4 regions of the Paenarthrobacter sp. NPDC058040 genome follow, and region 3 is predicted to be linked to each of the others. Evidence: riboswitches for the same ligand, from Rfam matches in the RefSeq annotation. Region 3 holds a riboswitch; each other region holds the start of a gene.
What was found. Region 3 has a riboswitch for thiamine pyrophosphate ahead of ACFVSJ_RS17450 (ECF transporter S component). Riboswitches for the same ligand answer to the same signal wherever they lie in the genome.
Positions count from the first base shown of each region.

Region 1: another riboswitch for thiamine pyrophosphate. It lies ahead of thiC (phosphomethylpyrimidine synthase ThiC); the one in region 3 lies ahead of ACFVSJ_RS17450 (ECF transporter S component).
Region 2: another riboswitch for thiamine pyrophosphate. It lies ahead of thiO (glycine oxidase ThiO); the one in region 3 lies ahead of ACFVSJ_RS17450 (ECF transporter S component).
Region 4: another riboswitch for thiamine pyrophosphate. It lies ahead of thiD (bifunctional hydroxymethylpyrimidine kinase/phosphomethylpyrimidine kinase); the one in region 3 lies ahead of ACFVSJ_RS17450 (ECF transporter S component).

Region 1 is NZ_JBHVRN010000005.1:304,843-308,383, reverse strand. Features, by position in the region: gene ACFVSJ_RS09195 (VOC family protein) at 1-450, opposite strand, end outside; gene ACFVSJ_RS09190 (amidohydrolase family protein) at 524-1,612, opposite strand; TPP riboswitch at 1,687-1,794, shown strand; gene thiC (phosphomethylpyrimidine synthase ThiC) at 1,789-3,541, shown strand, end outside.
Region 2 is NZ_JBHVRN010000003.1:45,036-48,576, forward strand. Features, by position in the region: gene ACFVSJ_RS04740 (thiazole synthase) at 23-820, opposite strand; gene thiS (sulfur carrier protein ThiS) at 824-1,060, opposite strand; gene thiO (glycine oxidase ThiO) at 1,057-2,313, opposite strand; TPP riboswitch at 2,306-2,425, opposite strand; gene thiE (thiamine phosphate synthase) at 2,453-3,118, shown strand; gene ACFVSJ_RS04760 (ferritin-like fold-containing protein) at 3,115-3,541, opposite strand, start outside.
Region 3 is NZ_JBHVRN010000012.1:92,779-96,319, reverse strand. Features, by position in the region: gene ACFVSJ_RS17455 (ABC transporter ATP-binding protein) at 1-1,435, opposite strand, end outside; gene ACFVSJ_RS17450 (ECF transporter S component) at 1,435-2,055, opposite strand; TPP riboswitch at 2,134-2,269, opposite strand; gene ACFVSJ_RS17445 (NUDIX domain-containing protein) at 2,499-3,185, shown strand; gene ACFVSJ_RS17440 (DUF4235 domain-containing protein) at 3,222-3,482, shown strand.
Region 4 is NZ_JBHVRN010000008.1:49,438-52,978, forward strand. Features, by position in the region: gene ACFVSJ_RS12520 (Rne/Rng family ribonuclease) at 1-1,612, shown strand, start outside; TPP riboswitch at 1,686-1,784, shown strand; gene thiD (bifunctional hydroxymethylpyrimidine kinase/phosphomethylpyrimidine kinase) at 1,775-3,295, shown strand.

The DNA.
Region 1 (3,541 bases), on a different contig from region 3:
GACATTGTCCATGACCACGTTCTTGCCGTCCCACTTCCACACTTCGCGGGGCTTGTCGTAGTACAACTCGATTCCGTTGCCCTCGGGATCGGTGAAGTAGAACGCCTCACTGACCAGGTGGTCGGCACTGCCCACAAAAGCCCGGGGCTCGTATTGCGCGGCGGTGGCGATAGTGGCGGCAAGCGAGGGCTGATCGTCGAAAAGAATCGCGGTATGGAAGAGGCCGGCTTCGCCACGCCCCGGGATCTGCAGGCCCGCCGCGGGGGCAAGGTGGACCACCGGCTTGCCCAGGCGGCCCAGGTAGAGGCCGCCGTCCTGCTCGGCCACGATTTGAAGGCCCAGCGCGCGCTGGTAGTAGTCGCTCATGACCTTCATGTCGCCTACCTTGAGCATCACTGTGCCCATGGTGAGGTCGGCAGGCAGCAGGTCCTGGCTGGATGAAGTGGTCATGTGATGCTCCCGGTAGGTCAAGGTGGCCGCTTTTCGGCTCGTTCTACCTATCTAAATTACTTGAAGCTTCAATTTATTCCCAGCGGACGACGTTGCCCCTGAGGACCACGTGGCCCAGCTCGTGGACCGTGGCCAGCACCCGCCGGGGATCCGCACGGCAGAGCACGACGTCGGCACTCGCCCCTTCGCTGATGCCCTCGGCTCCCAGCCAGGCCCGGGCGCGCCAAGCGGCAGCGTCGAGGACCGCGGAAGGCGGCAGGCCGGCGTCGTGCAGTTCCTGCATCTCGTCGGCAATCCGCCCATGCTTGATGACACTGCCGGCATCGGTGCCCGCGTAGATGGAAACGCCTGCTTCGAAAGCCTCCAGGACCCGCTCGCGACGCCGTTCCCACAGGCTGGTCATGTGCTGGGCGTAGTCGGGAAATTTAGGCTTGGCCTGCGCGGCGATGTCTGGGAAAGTCGCGATGTTCACCAACGTGGGCACGATTGGCACCTGCTGTTCCACCAACCGGGGTATGTGCCGCGGCAAAAGCCCCGTCGCGTGCTCGATGCAGTCGATTCCGGAGTCGAGCATCTGGTCCACGGTTTCTTCCGCGAAGCAATGCGCGGTCACGCGGGCGCCCTCATCGTGGGCGGCAGCAATGGCGTCTTTGACCACGGCGGCGGGAAATGACGGCGAAAGGTCGCCGATCCCGCGGTCAATCCAGTCGCCCACGAGCTTGACCCAGCCGTCGCCGTCGCGGGCTTCCTTCCGCACCGTCTCCACCAACTCATCAGGCTCCACTTCATGGCCCAGGCCGCGCAGGTACCTCCGGCTCCGGGCAATGTGCCGCCCTGCGCGGACCAGCCGGGGCAAGTCCTCCCGCTGCTGGACCCAGCGCGTGTTGCTGGGCGAACCGGCGTCACGGATCAGCAGGGTTCCCGCGTTTCGGTCCGCTACCGCCTGGGCGAGGGTGGTCGGGTCGTCAACCGACCCGCCCGGACCAAGGCCGATGTGGCAGTGCGCATCCACGAAGCCCGGGAGCACCCATCCGTCGAGCACTTCATCCGGCACGGCTGCGGGACGTTCAAAGGTCAGCTTTCCGTCCACGGACCACAAACCCTGGCGTTCGTCATCGGCTGCCACCAGCACGGGACCACTGAATTCAATGATGTTGGCCATGGCAGAAGCCTAGCCGGGACCGCCGGCCGGCTCGCTTGTGACTGGGACCACCCGCCTGGCTGTGGTAGCTTCGTCTACGACCACACGGGAGCCCTTGCAGGGGCTGAGATCAGACTGACGCAGTCTGCGACCGTTGAACCTGTCCGGGTAATGCCGGCGAAGGAAGTGAGTAATCCTTGAGCACCACAGAATCACAGCACAGCCCTGCCCAAAACCAGTCCGGTTCCGCAGCAGGCACGGCGGAAACGGTGACCCAATCCCTGAAATCCCACTCGCTTGCCTGGCTGGAAGATCCCGGCCACGGCATCCGCGTGCCGGTGACTGAAATCGCGTTGGAACCCTCGCCCAACGGCCAGGCAAACCAGCCACTGCAGGTGTACCGCACGGCGGGCCCCGGAAGCGATCCAGTCGTAGGGCTGGAGCCCTTCCGCCAGGCGTGGATCGAGGCACGCGGTGACACAGAGGCGTACTCGGGCCGGGAACGGAACCTGCTGGACGATGGCAAGTCGGCCGTGCGGCGCGGAGCCGCCTCGGCTGAGTGGAAGGGTGCACAACCCGTGCCCCGCCGCGCCGTCGAAGGTAAAACCGTCACCCAGATGCATTACGCCAAGCAGGGCGTCGTGACGCCCGAAATGCGGTTCGTCGCCTTGCGGGAGAATTGCGACGTTGAGCTGGTCCGCAGCGAAGTCGCTGCAGGGCGGGCCATCATCCCCAACAACATCAACCACCCCGAGTCCGAGCCCATGATCATCGGCAAGGCCTTCCTGGTGAAGATCAACGCCAACATCGGCAACTCTGCCGTCACCAGTTCCATCGCCGAGGAAGTGGACAAACTCCAGTGGGCCACCCAGTGGGGCGCCGATACCGTCATGGACCTTTCCACGGGGGACGACATCCACACCACCCGCGAGTGGATCATCCGCAACTCCCCCGTCCCCATCGGCACGGTGCCGATCTACCAGGCGCTGGAAAAGGTCAATGGCGAGGCCAACAAGCTCACGTGGGAGATCTTCCGGGACACGGTGATCGAACAATGCGAGCAGGGCGTTGACTACATGACCATCCACGCAGGTGTCCTGCTGCGCTACGTTCCCCTCACCGCCAACCGGGTCACGGGCATTGTGTCCCGCGGCGGTTCCATCATGGCCGGATGGTGCCTTGCCCACCACCAAGAGAACTTCCTCTACACCCACTTCAATGAACTGTGCGAGATCTTCGCCAAGTACGATGTCGCTTTCTCGCTGGGTGACGGCCTCCGCCCCGGGGCCACGGCGGACGCCAACGACGCGGCGCAGTTCGCCGAACTGGATACCCTGGCCGAACTGACACAGCGGGCCTGGGAATACGACGTCCAGGTCATGGTTGAGGGACCGGGGCACATTCCCTTCCACCTGGTGCGGGAGAACGTGGAACGCCAGCAGGAATTGTGCAAGGGCGCCCCTTTCTACACCCTCGGGCCGCTCGTGACCGACGTTGCGCCAGGGTACGACCACATCACCTCGGCGATCGGTGCCACGGAGATTGCCCGCTACGGCACGGCCATGCTCTGCTACGTGACCCCCAAGGAACACCTGGGCCTGCCGAACAAGGACGACGTCAAGACCGGCGTGATCACTTACAAGATCGCAGCCCATGCCGCGGACCTTGCCAAAGGACACCCCGGCGCCAACGAGCGCGACGATGCCCTTTCCAAGGCACGCTTCGAGTTCAGGTGGCGGGACCAGTTCGCACTGTCCCTGGATCCGGTCACCGCGGAATCATTCCACGATGAGACACTTCCCGCCGAACCGGCCAAGACGGCACACTTCTGCTCCATGTGCGGACCCAAGTTCTGCTCGATGCGCATCAGCCAGGACATCCGCGATGAATACGGATCGGCCGAAGCCCAGGCCGCCATAGCCGGGATTTACAGCGGAATGCGCGAGAAGA
Region 2 (3,541 bases), on a different contig from region 3:
AGTGGCCACAACTGTTTAAGCGTTAGAGGAACTCTGCGCGGCCTTCCATGGCCGAGGACGCCAGGGCGTGCTCCCGGCGCGGAATCCGTCCCGCTTGCCGGGCGAACCGGCCGGACAGGACAGCGTGCTTGAAGGCTTCGCCCATCAGAGCAGGGTTCTGTGCCCGGGTCACGGCGGTAGCGAGAAGCACGGCGTCACACCCCAATTCCATGGCAAGCGCGGCGTCGGAAGCGGTGCCGATGCCGGCGTCCAGGACCACCGGAACAGAAGCCCTGGAGACGATGACCTCGATGTTGTGCGGGTTGAGGATACCCAGGCCGGTGCCGATCGGCGCACCGAGCGGCATGACGGCGGTGGCACCCAGGTTCTCCAGTCGCAGGGCCAGCACGGGATCGTCGTTGGTGTACGCGAAGACCTTGAAGCCCCTGTTGACCAATTGCTCGGTCGCATCCACCAATTCGACTGCGTCCGGAAGCAAGGTGTGCTCGTCTGCGATGACCTCAAGCTTCACCCAGTCGGTCTCCAACGCTTCCCGGGCCAGTTCCGCCGTCAGCACAGCGTCCTTTGCTGTGAAGCAGCCTGCGGTATTCGGGAGCACCCGGATGTTGTTGTCCACCAACAGCTGGAAAAGCGAGCCCGCCTCTGCCGGAGAGTAGCGCCGCATGGCCACGGTGGTCAGTTCCGTCCCGGAGGCCAGAAGTGCCGCGCCGAGGCCTTCCAGGCTGGGGGCTCCGCCGGTCCCCATGATGAGCCGGGATGACAATTCCACCCCGTCGATGACCAAGGGGTCGATCCGGGTTTCGGTGCTTGTTGTGGTCATGGTTCAGCCTCCTTGGACTGCGGTAACGAGTTCCAGCTCATCGCCTTCGGCGAGGTCCGTGGCAGCCCATTGGCTGCGCGGCACTACTTCGGAGTTACGTGCGACGGCGACACCCAACTTGCCGCCGTCGGCCGCCTGTCCGCGGTGGTCCAGTGCGCGGCCGGTGACGGAGGTGACGAGGGTGCTGACCGAGGCGCCATCCGCTACTGCGTGGTCTGCTCCGTTGAGTTTGATGTTCATGCTGTTTCCTTGCTGAAAGATTCCGTGTCTGCAGAAGTGTGGTGTGGCGCCAGGCCAGGCGTTGCAAAGCGGTCCGGCCGGAAGCGCAACCAGCGCGGATCCACCGAGCCCGTTATCAGGTCGCCCACGATCGCCGCGGCCGCCGGCGCCAGGAGAACGCCATGCCGGAAGAAGCCGGTGGCAATAATGAGGCCCGGAACCTGCCCGTCGGCGCTGGCCACACGTCCCAACAGCGGCGCGTTGTCCGGCGTTCCAGGCCTGGCCCGGGCGGTAGCTTCGAGGAGTTCCAATTCCGCGACCGCGGGAACCAGGACCTGGGCATCGCGCAGAAGCTGGTAGATGCCACCGGCTGAGACAGCGTTGGACCCGGTTGACAGTCCGTCTTCCCTCTGGGTGGCCCCGATTACCACGGTCCCGTCCTCCCTCGGAACGATGTAGACCGGCACACCCCTCACCATTCCCCGGACGGTTGAGGTGACCAGGGGTTGCAAGGTTTCCGGGACGCGCAGCCTGAGGATGTCCCCATACACCGGACGCAAGGGGAGCTCGAGCTGCCCCGGAAGTCCGTTGATCGTTGCCGCATCCAGGCCGTTGGCAAGGACTGTTTCCTTGGCCAGGACCTGCCCACCATTGCTGAGCCCAGCGCCGGCCACCCGGCCTTCGTCCCAGAGCAAGCGGACTGCCGCATGCCGAACGTGGAAGCCGTCGTCGGCCCCCTCTACCCAGCTGTCGTCGGCGGGCCTGTGCGCAGCCAAGCCCGCCAGCAGGGATGCCGCGAGCTTCCGCGGATCCACTTGGTGGTCCGCTGGAATGTGGAACGCGCAGGAAATCTGCGGACTCAACAGGGGTTCCCGTTCGCGCGCGTCCCGCAGCAGCAGCGGCTCCACCTGGAGGCCCTCGGCCACCTGCACGGAGCGCAGGTCTGCGAGCGCGCGGCGATCGGCGGCGTCGGCACCCACGGCGAGCGTCGCCGTCGTACGGTAACCGGTGGTTTCCCGCGGACCGGCGAGGCTGTCCACGAACGCGGGCCAGCGCCGCGACGATTCCAGCATGAGTTCCAGGAGGTCCTCCTCCTGGTAGTGGAGTTCGCTGACGGGGGCCAGCATGCCTGCCGCGGCATAAGTGGCGCCGGTGGCGGGTGCCGGATCGATGAGGACTACCGAATGGCCGCGCCGCCGTGCTTCGTGCGCTATTCCGAGTCCGATGACGCCGCCGCCTATGACGGCGACATCTGCGTAAATGGCTTCTGCCATGGATTTCCTTCCCTACGCCGGTACTAGCCGGATCAGGTCAAGCGGTCGGCGCTGAAGCCCTCTCAGCCGGACAGTCATAAAGACAAACGTCGCGGCTCCCGCAGTACGTGCCCAGTTTAGAGGAACTACTCTGGTTTGCATGACCCAGCCTGACCTCCTCGCCACTGCCCGCCTCTATTTGTGCACCGACGCCCGCCGGCAGCAGGACGATTTCGAAGATTTTGTGGATGCCGCCTTCGAGGGCGGAGTGGATATTATCCAGCTCCGCGACAAGACGCTCGAGGCCGGCGAAGAACTGGAACTGCTGGAGGTCCTCAGCAAGGTGGCCAGCCGCCACGGGCGGCTCTGGGCCGTCAATGACCGCGCCGATGTTGCCCGTATTTCCGGGGCTCCCGTGTTCCACATCGGCCAAAAGGACATCCCCTTGGGGGCTGCCCGGGACCTGCTCACTGATGAGGAGACCATCGGCCTTTCCACCCACTCCACTGGGCAGGTGGACGCGGCAGTTGCGGCCTCCCGGGACGCCGGTGGCCTGGACTACTTCTGCGTCGGCCCGCTCTGGGCGACGCCCACCAAACCGGGCCGGGCCGGAGTGGGGCTGGACTTGGTCACATATGCCGCGGAGGCCGTAAAGCAAGCCGACGTTGACCTGCCCTGGTTCGCGATTGGCGGCATCGACCTCAGCAACGTGGAACAAGTGGTTGCCGCAGGAGCCAGCCGCATAGTGGTGGTGCGTGCCATCACCGCGGCAGATAACCCGACGGCGGCCGCCCAGGCGCTGCTGGCGGCCCTCGACGCGGCTTAGGCCGTCAGCCCCAAGCCGGTCATGCGGCGCCCGTGCCGCTCCGCAAGCTCGGCGGTCAGCTGATGCACTGCGGCACGGGATTCGCCGCCGTCGCGCAGCAGTGGCCCAAGATGCGGATGCTCCAAACCGACGCGCTGGGCCTGTGTCAGGGCCTCACCGACCAGCCTGCGCCCCCAAAGTGAGAGCCGCGACGCGAGCCGCGGGTCATCCCGCAGGGCCCGTCGCAGCAGGATCCGCAGGGCTTCGGTTGCTTGGTCGGCCGAGGCAACCTGCTGGACGAAATGCTGGGTGCCGGAGTCGAGGAAACCGGCGACGGTCCGGTAGAAATCCGCGGAGACGGTATCTATGACGTCGGCCTTGGCCACCGATTCGAACCAGTCTCCGGGCGGCGTCCGCTCGTGGAAGTGATCGAACGAGCGTTGG
Region 3 (3,541 bases):
CCTGGTCCAGCAACTCCGAGAGGAACGACGCCAGTTCGGCCCACGTGTTGGCGTCCTGTCCGAACGTCGGCTCGTCGAGCACCAGCACCTTGGGGTGGGCGGCGAGGACCGTCGCAACAGAAAGCCTGCGTTTCTCGCCGCCGGACAGAGTGTACGGATTCGCGTCCACCAAGTGGGTCAAACGAAGCCGTTCCAGCAATTCATCCACGCGTTCTTCGCCATGGCCAAGGTGCTTGGGGCCGAACATGAGCTCATCCAGGACCTTGCCTGTCACGAACTGGTGCTCGGGCTCCTGGAAGACAGTGCCGATGCGGGAGATCAGCTGATCGGCTTTCCACTTGAAGGGATCAATCCCGGCACCTTGGGAAAGCTCGACGGCGGCAGAGACCTTTCCGTCCACCGGCGCCAAAAGGCCGGCCACTGTGAGGGCGAACGTGGACTTCCCGGCACCGTTCGGACCCGTGATGGTCAGCGCCGTGCCTTCCCGGACCTGGGCGCTGACGCCAGCTTGGACGGGGGCCGGTGGGATGGTCTTGAAGCCGCGGCGCCGGGGCTTTTCCCGGGAGACCGCGAGGTCCTGTGCCGCGAGCAGGAGCTGGCCCGTGTCCGGCCTGCTGTTCCGGCCCCGCGTCCGCGTCCGCGGAACATAGCCGGGAACCCACACACCGGCATCCATGAGCATGGTGCGTGCCTCAGAGAGCACCTGGTCCGGTGGCCCATCCAGGAGCACACCGCCGCCCGCCGCCCCGGGTTGCAGGACCACGATCCTGTCCACGAGGTCCTTCCAGACGGACACCCGGTGCTCCACCACAACCAACGTGGCACTGGTCTTGTCCAGGCAGCGGCGCACGGCATCACGGACTTCCAGCACGCCCGCCGGGTCCAGGTTGGCCGTGGGTTCGTCCAACAGGATCAGGCCGGGCCGCATCGCCAGGATCCCGGCCAGCGCAAGGCGTTGCTTCTGGCCGCCGGAAAGTGCCGCCGTCGGGTGGTCCAGCGCCAAGCCGCCCCCGGCAGCGGTACGCAACCCGACGTCGTCGAGCGCTTCATGGACGCGCGCCCAAATCTCTTCCCGCGGGACGGCAAGGTTCTCGGCACCAAACGCGACATCGTCGCCTACCCGTGACAGGACTACCTGCGTTTCGGGGTCTTGCTGCATCAGCCCGGCGCGGCCCCGCTGTTCACGCGGAGGCGCGCCGTCGATCAGCAGCGATCCGGTCTCGTCCGAGTCGTCTTCCTCGTCGCCCAGCACACCGGCCAGGGCATGCAGGAGCGTCGACTTGCCGGCACCGGAAGGCCCCAGCAGCATCACACGTTCGCCGGGCTCGATCCGAAGGTCGAGGCCGTGGATGGCAGGGGTGGAACGGCCGGCATGCCGCCACCCCCAGCCCTCGGCGGAGATGGCGGCAGGCTGGCCGCTGTTGGTGGCGGCCATCAGTTGAAGACGGGCTCCGACGCAGCCTTGCGGGATGCGAAAGCGCTCAGCACGCCGGTGGAGGCGAGTCCGCGGGTTGCAACCCAGGAGAGGGCGCCGGCGATGATCGCGCCGGACACTGTGCAGAACGCGATGTAGGCCAGCTTGTCGACGGCTTCGTAGGCGATGTTCCAGCCCCAGGGGAGGAACGAGTCGTTGAGGCCGCAGAAAAGCCCGGCGCCCGCACCTGCAAGGAGTGAGGTGGGCAGGTTGAACTTCTTGTAACGGAACGCCGCGAAGATCAACTCTGCTCCGAGGCCCTGGAGGATGCCGGAGATGAGCACCGTGGTGCCGTACTGGGAGCCCATGATGAGCTCACCCGTCGCGGCCACGGCCTCGCAGAACAGCGCGGCGCCAGGCTTGCGGATGATGAGCATGCCCAGCACTGCGGGGATCATCCATCCGCCGGCGATGAGGCCGGTCAAGGGTGGGTAAGCCGCATTCATGGGAATGGATACAATCGCGGCGCCCTGGGACCAGGCCCAGAAAATCACGCCGCCGGCGATGGCGATCAGCGCTGCCACCACGATGTCTACAACACGCCAGTTATAACTGGTCTTCTTCACGCTTGCCGTGGTCATTTCTTTGCCTCCTGAGGTTACAGGAGGGGAAAGTGCTCCCCGGATCCCCCGGCCGGCCTGCGCCGCCCGGGTCCGGACACTCTGAGAAGCTCGACTCCCTTGCGCCGGTACTAACCGGATCAGGTTCGAGGGTCTGCGGCTGTCCGCACTCTCAGCGCCCTCGCGTCTCCTGCATCGCTGCAGGTTCGACGGCGGCGCTCCCCTGTCGTTATCAATCTGCCCTTGTGGGCGTGGTTCAGTTTACACCTGAAGGGGTTTGTGGGGTCATGGACTTGGTCATAATCCCGTTGCGAGGCCCGCACTACGCCCTATCACCGCGGCAGAAGGCGCACAGCAGGCCCCACAAGATCACACTCCCCCGTTGCGAGGCCCGCACAACGCCCTATGATGCGGGCATAGCGCGCAAGGCGGGCCCCACAACGCGTAGCTGAGAGAATGACTCCATGACGGATCTACCCGATTCCAAGCCCACCGTGGCCGAGCCGCGCCTCGCTGCCAGCGTGATCCTGCTCCGTGATGCCCCGGATGGTTTGGAGGCCTTCGTCCAGCACAGGGTTTCCACCATGGATTTCGCGGCCGGCATGGTGGTGTTTCCTGGCGGCCGGGTGGACGCGGCGGATTCCGAAGGGTGGGATTACGCCCGGGACGTGCTGGACCGGCACGCCCACGACTGGCACCAGAGTTCCATTGCGAACGGATCGGGCTCAGCCGCAGACGTCCAGAAGAACGCCGGCACCGTCTTGGCAGCGGCCATTCGCGAGGTCCAGGAGGAAGCCGGCCTCACGCTGGATCCTGCCGAACTCCGTCCATGGGCCAACTGGATCACCCCGGTGGACATGCCCAAGCGTTTCGACACTTACTTCTATGTGGCCAAGCCGAGTGCCGAGGCCACTCCCCGGCACCAAACCACGGAGGCTTGGCAGTCGCTGTGGATGCCGGTCAGCACCATCTTGTCCGACGAAGCCGAAGGCCGCTTGCAGCTCATGCCGCCTACGTATTACCTGCTCAAGGAAATCTCCGGCTTCGACTCCGTAACTGCCATATGGACCGCGGAGCACCAGGTGGTTCCCGTGCTGGCGCCGCCGGGCTCCCTGGCCGCCTTCCTTGAAGAGAGGGCGAGCCGGCGCTAAGCGGGTTCAGCAGGATTGTGAGGTTAGGCTGAGGGCATGAACTTCTTCCTCAAGCTTCTGGGCGCCGGCGTGAGCCTCGGCGCGGGTTTCCTTGGTACCAAACTGGTCAACAAGGGGTGGGAAAAGGCCACGGGCAACAAGCCACCCAAGGGCAACGACGACATGGAGACCAGCCTCCGCTCAGCCCTGACCTTCGCCTTGATCTCGGCGTTCGTCAGCACCCTCATCCAGGTTCTGGCCAGCCGGGGCACGCAGCGCGCGATCGCCCGTTTCGCCAAGTCCCAGGACATCGTCTAGTTCCGACGCGGGGTCACTTACGGCCCATCCCTCCCGGGATTATGGGCCGTAAGTGACCC
Region 4 (3,541 bases), on a different contig from region 3:
CGAAGGCGCCTCGGAGGAGGAACTGACCCACGACATCAACCGCCTTCGTGCGCAGTGGGAAGGCATCGAGGGCCAGGCATCTTCCACCAAGGTCCTGGCACCCGAATTGCTGTACGGCGAGCCCGATCTGACCATCAAGGTGGTCCGCGACGTCTTCAACGAGGACTTCTCCAAGCTGATCGTCTCCGGCGACGACGCGTGGGACACCATTGAGGCGTATGTGACTTACGTGGCCCCGGATTTGGTGGGCCGCCTGGAGAAATGGACCAAGGACCAGGACATCTTCTCGGCATGGCGCATCGACGAGCAGATCCACAAGGCCCTGGAGCGCAAGGTCTTCCTGCCCTCGGGTGGATCCTTGGTCATCGACCGTACCGAAGCCATGACTGTGGTTGACGTCAACACGGGCAAGTTCACCGGCAGCGGTGGAAACCTGGAAGAGACTGTCACCAAGAACAACCTTGAGGCTGCCGAGGAAGTGGTCCGCCAGCTCCGCCTGCGCGATATCGGCGGCATCATCGTGATCGACTTCATCGACATGGTGCTCGAGTCCAACCGGGACCTGGTGCTGCGCCGTCTGGTTGAGTGCCTTGGCCGCGACCGTACCAAGCACCAGGTAGCGGAAGTTACGTCCCTTGGTTTGGTGCAGATGACGCGCAAGCGCATGGGGACGGGCCTGCTGGAAGTCTTTGGCGAGCAGTGCGAGCACTGTGCCGGACGGGGCGTCGTGACGCACGATGAGCCCGTCGAGCACCGCCGCGCCAACGTTGTGGCCGCCGAGCAGCACCGTCCGCACGCGGAGACGCAGCAGCAGCCTTCGGCCCGGACGGAACGCAAGCGTCGCCGCGGCAAGGGGGGCGGGCAGCCGGCAGAAGGTTCGACGCCGGTCCACACCGCCGTGTCGACCGCGCCTTCGTCGACGGCTCCCGAAACCGTGGACCCGGCCCGCGAGGCCAAGGCACAGGCGACCAGGGCAGCCTTAGCCACCATTGCCGCTGCGGCGCACGCTGCCCACTTGCACGATGACGAGGTTCACCGGGCCGAAGAGGAAGCACGCGCCGCTGCCGCTGCCGCCGGTGGCTCGGGCATTCCGGAGAATGCCGGAGAAGCATTGGCCTCCGGGGCAGGCGAGGAAAGCCCGCGCAGCACGCCCGTGCTTCGGTTCGGCGGCGAGGAAGTTGCGCTGCCGTTCGTCGAACACCACGATGAGCCGGAATCGGCGAAGCCCGCAATGACACTGGACCTGCTGGCTGAGGCCTTCTCCCACCTCGGCGGAGGCCCCGCGGCCGTCGAAAGCACGGCCGTCGAAAGCAACGCCGAGGCTGCCGCCGTCGACGTCGTTCAGGCCGAAACGGCCCCGGTCCACCAGGACACCGCCGAGGAGACCGATCCGTCCGTCCGCGCCCGTGGCCGGCGGGGTCGCCGGAACCGGAGCGCCAGCCGGGCGCAGGGTGCTGCCAACGAAACCACTGTGGAGCACCATGACGTGTCCGCCTCCACGGCAGGAGGAACGGCCCATGAAGCCAAGGCGCCGCAAGAGCCTGCCAAGAAGGAATCGGCTGTTTCCGAGCCGATCATCCTCGGCGTAGGGGTACCGGCCTCGGAACTCTAGGCGCAACCAGCGACATGTAACCGGCGGAGGGTCCGGCAGTAACTACTGCCGGACCCTCCGTCCGTTAGGCTTGGTCACTGACACGGGGTGCCAGGCGATGGGCCAGGCTGAGATCCAGACCCGTTGAACCTGTCCGGCTAGCACCGGCGAAGGGATGTCCCCATGACTTCATCGTTGAATTCAGCTGTCTACGCCGTGGCCGGAGCCCGCCGTAGGTACCCCCGGGTCCTCAGCATCGCCGGCTCCGACCCCTCCGGTGGCGCGGGCATCCAGGCCGACCTCAAGAGCATCGCGGCCCACGGAGGCTACGGCATGGCCGTGGTCACGGCCCTCACTGCCCAAAACACGCTGGGCGTTACCGCCGTCCACGTTCCGCCCGTGGAATTCCTGCGCCAGCAGTTGGAGGCCATCAGCACCGACGTCTCCATCGATGCCGTCAAGATCGGGATGCTCGGTGACGCCGAGGTGATCGAAGAGGTGCGCGCGTGGCTCGAAAAGGTGCGGCCCGCCGTCGTGGTCCTCGATCCCGTCATGGTGGCCACCAGTGGCGACCGCCTGCTCCGGGAGTCGGCCGAGGCGGCACTACGTCAGCTTCTTCCACTGGCTGACCTCATCACGCCCAACATCCCGGAACTGGCCATGCTCCTGGGCGAACCCGGGGCGCAGGATTGGGCGTCGGCCCTTGACCAGGGCAAGAGACTGGCCGCCGAATGCGGCAATACAGTGTTGGTCAAGGGCGGCCACCTGGCGGGTGCTGAGTGCCCGGATGCGCTGGTGAACACCAGTGGTTTGCTGCGCCAGGATGTCATAGATGTTGCCGGTCCCCGAATCGATACCACGAACAGCCACGGAACGGGCTGCTCGTTGTCTTCTGCCTTGGCTACCGTCCAGGCACGCAAAGGGGACTGGGAAGCGTCCCTGCGGGAGGTCAAGCCCTGGCTGTTGCAGGCCTTGGCTGCGGCAGATGTGCTCGAGGTGGGCAGGGGCAGCGGCCCCATCAACCACTTCCACCAAGCGCACCGCACCGCAGACCCAGGCGACTTCGCCGCCCGCCTGTGGGACGAGGCCGCTCCTGAGCTGGAGGCCATCTACGGCCTCGAGTTCATCCAGGGCCTGGAGTCGGGCAGCCTTCCAGAGCAGCAATTCAACTATTACTTGGCGCAGGACGCCCTGTATCTCAACGGCTACTCGCGGGTGCTGGCGCGGGCTGGAGCCCTCGCTCCCACCGAGGACGAGCAATTGTTCTGGGCCAGGTCTTCGCAGCTTTGCCTCGAGGTGGAGTCCGAGCTGCACAGGAACTGGTTGAGCACCCGTCAGGCCGCCACCCACACTGGACCCGTGACCAAAGCCTACGTGGACCACCTCCTGGCCGCTTCGGCTTCGGCAAGCTACGGCGTGCTGCTGGCGGCAATCCTGCCTTGCTACTGGCTCTACGCCGAAGTGGGGCACCAACTGCACGCCAACTACGTCAAAGCAGGGTCTCCGTCGGACCACGCGTACGCCGATTGGCTCAAAACCTACGCTGATGAAGATTTCGCCGAAGCCACCCGCAAGGCCATCGGCTTCACGGATGCGGCCGCCGTCGCTGCCTCAAACCAGGAACAGACGGCCATGGTGGAGGCCTTCGCCCATTCGTGCCGGTACGAGACGGCGTTCTTCGATGCTCCGCGGTTGTACGCGTAACGGCCTTCCCGCGCGTCGCAGGGTGAATTCCCGGCAAACCGTCCCCGAGCCTGTAGGCTGTACGGGCACGGTGCCGGGAAAGTCCGTTCCTACTGGTGACTAGCGTCACGTGGTGGCTTCCGGACCCGGCCTCATTTGCAGCCGAGGGTCGAACTAGCGTAATCTTGATCTTCGGTGCTTACGCCAACACTTGGGTTATGCCCCCTGGAATTATTCACGGGATGACTCGCGGGCTTCGATCTGGAG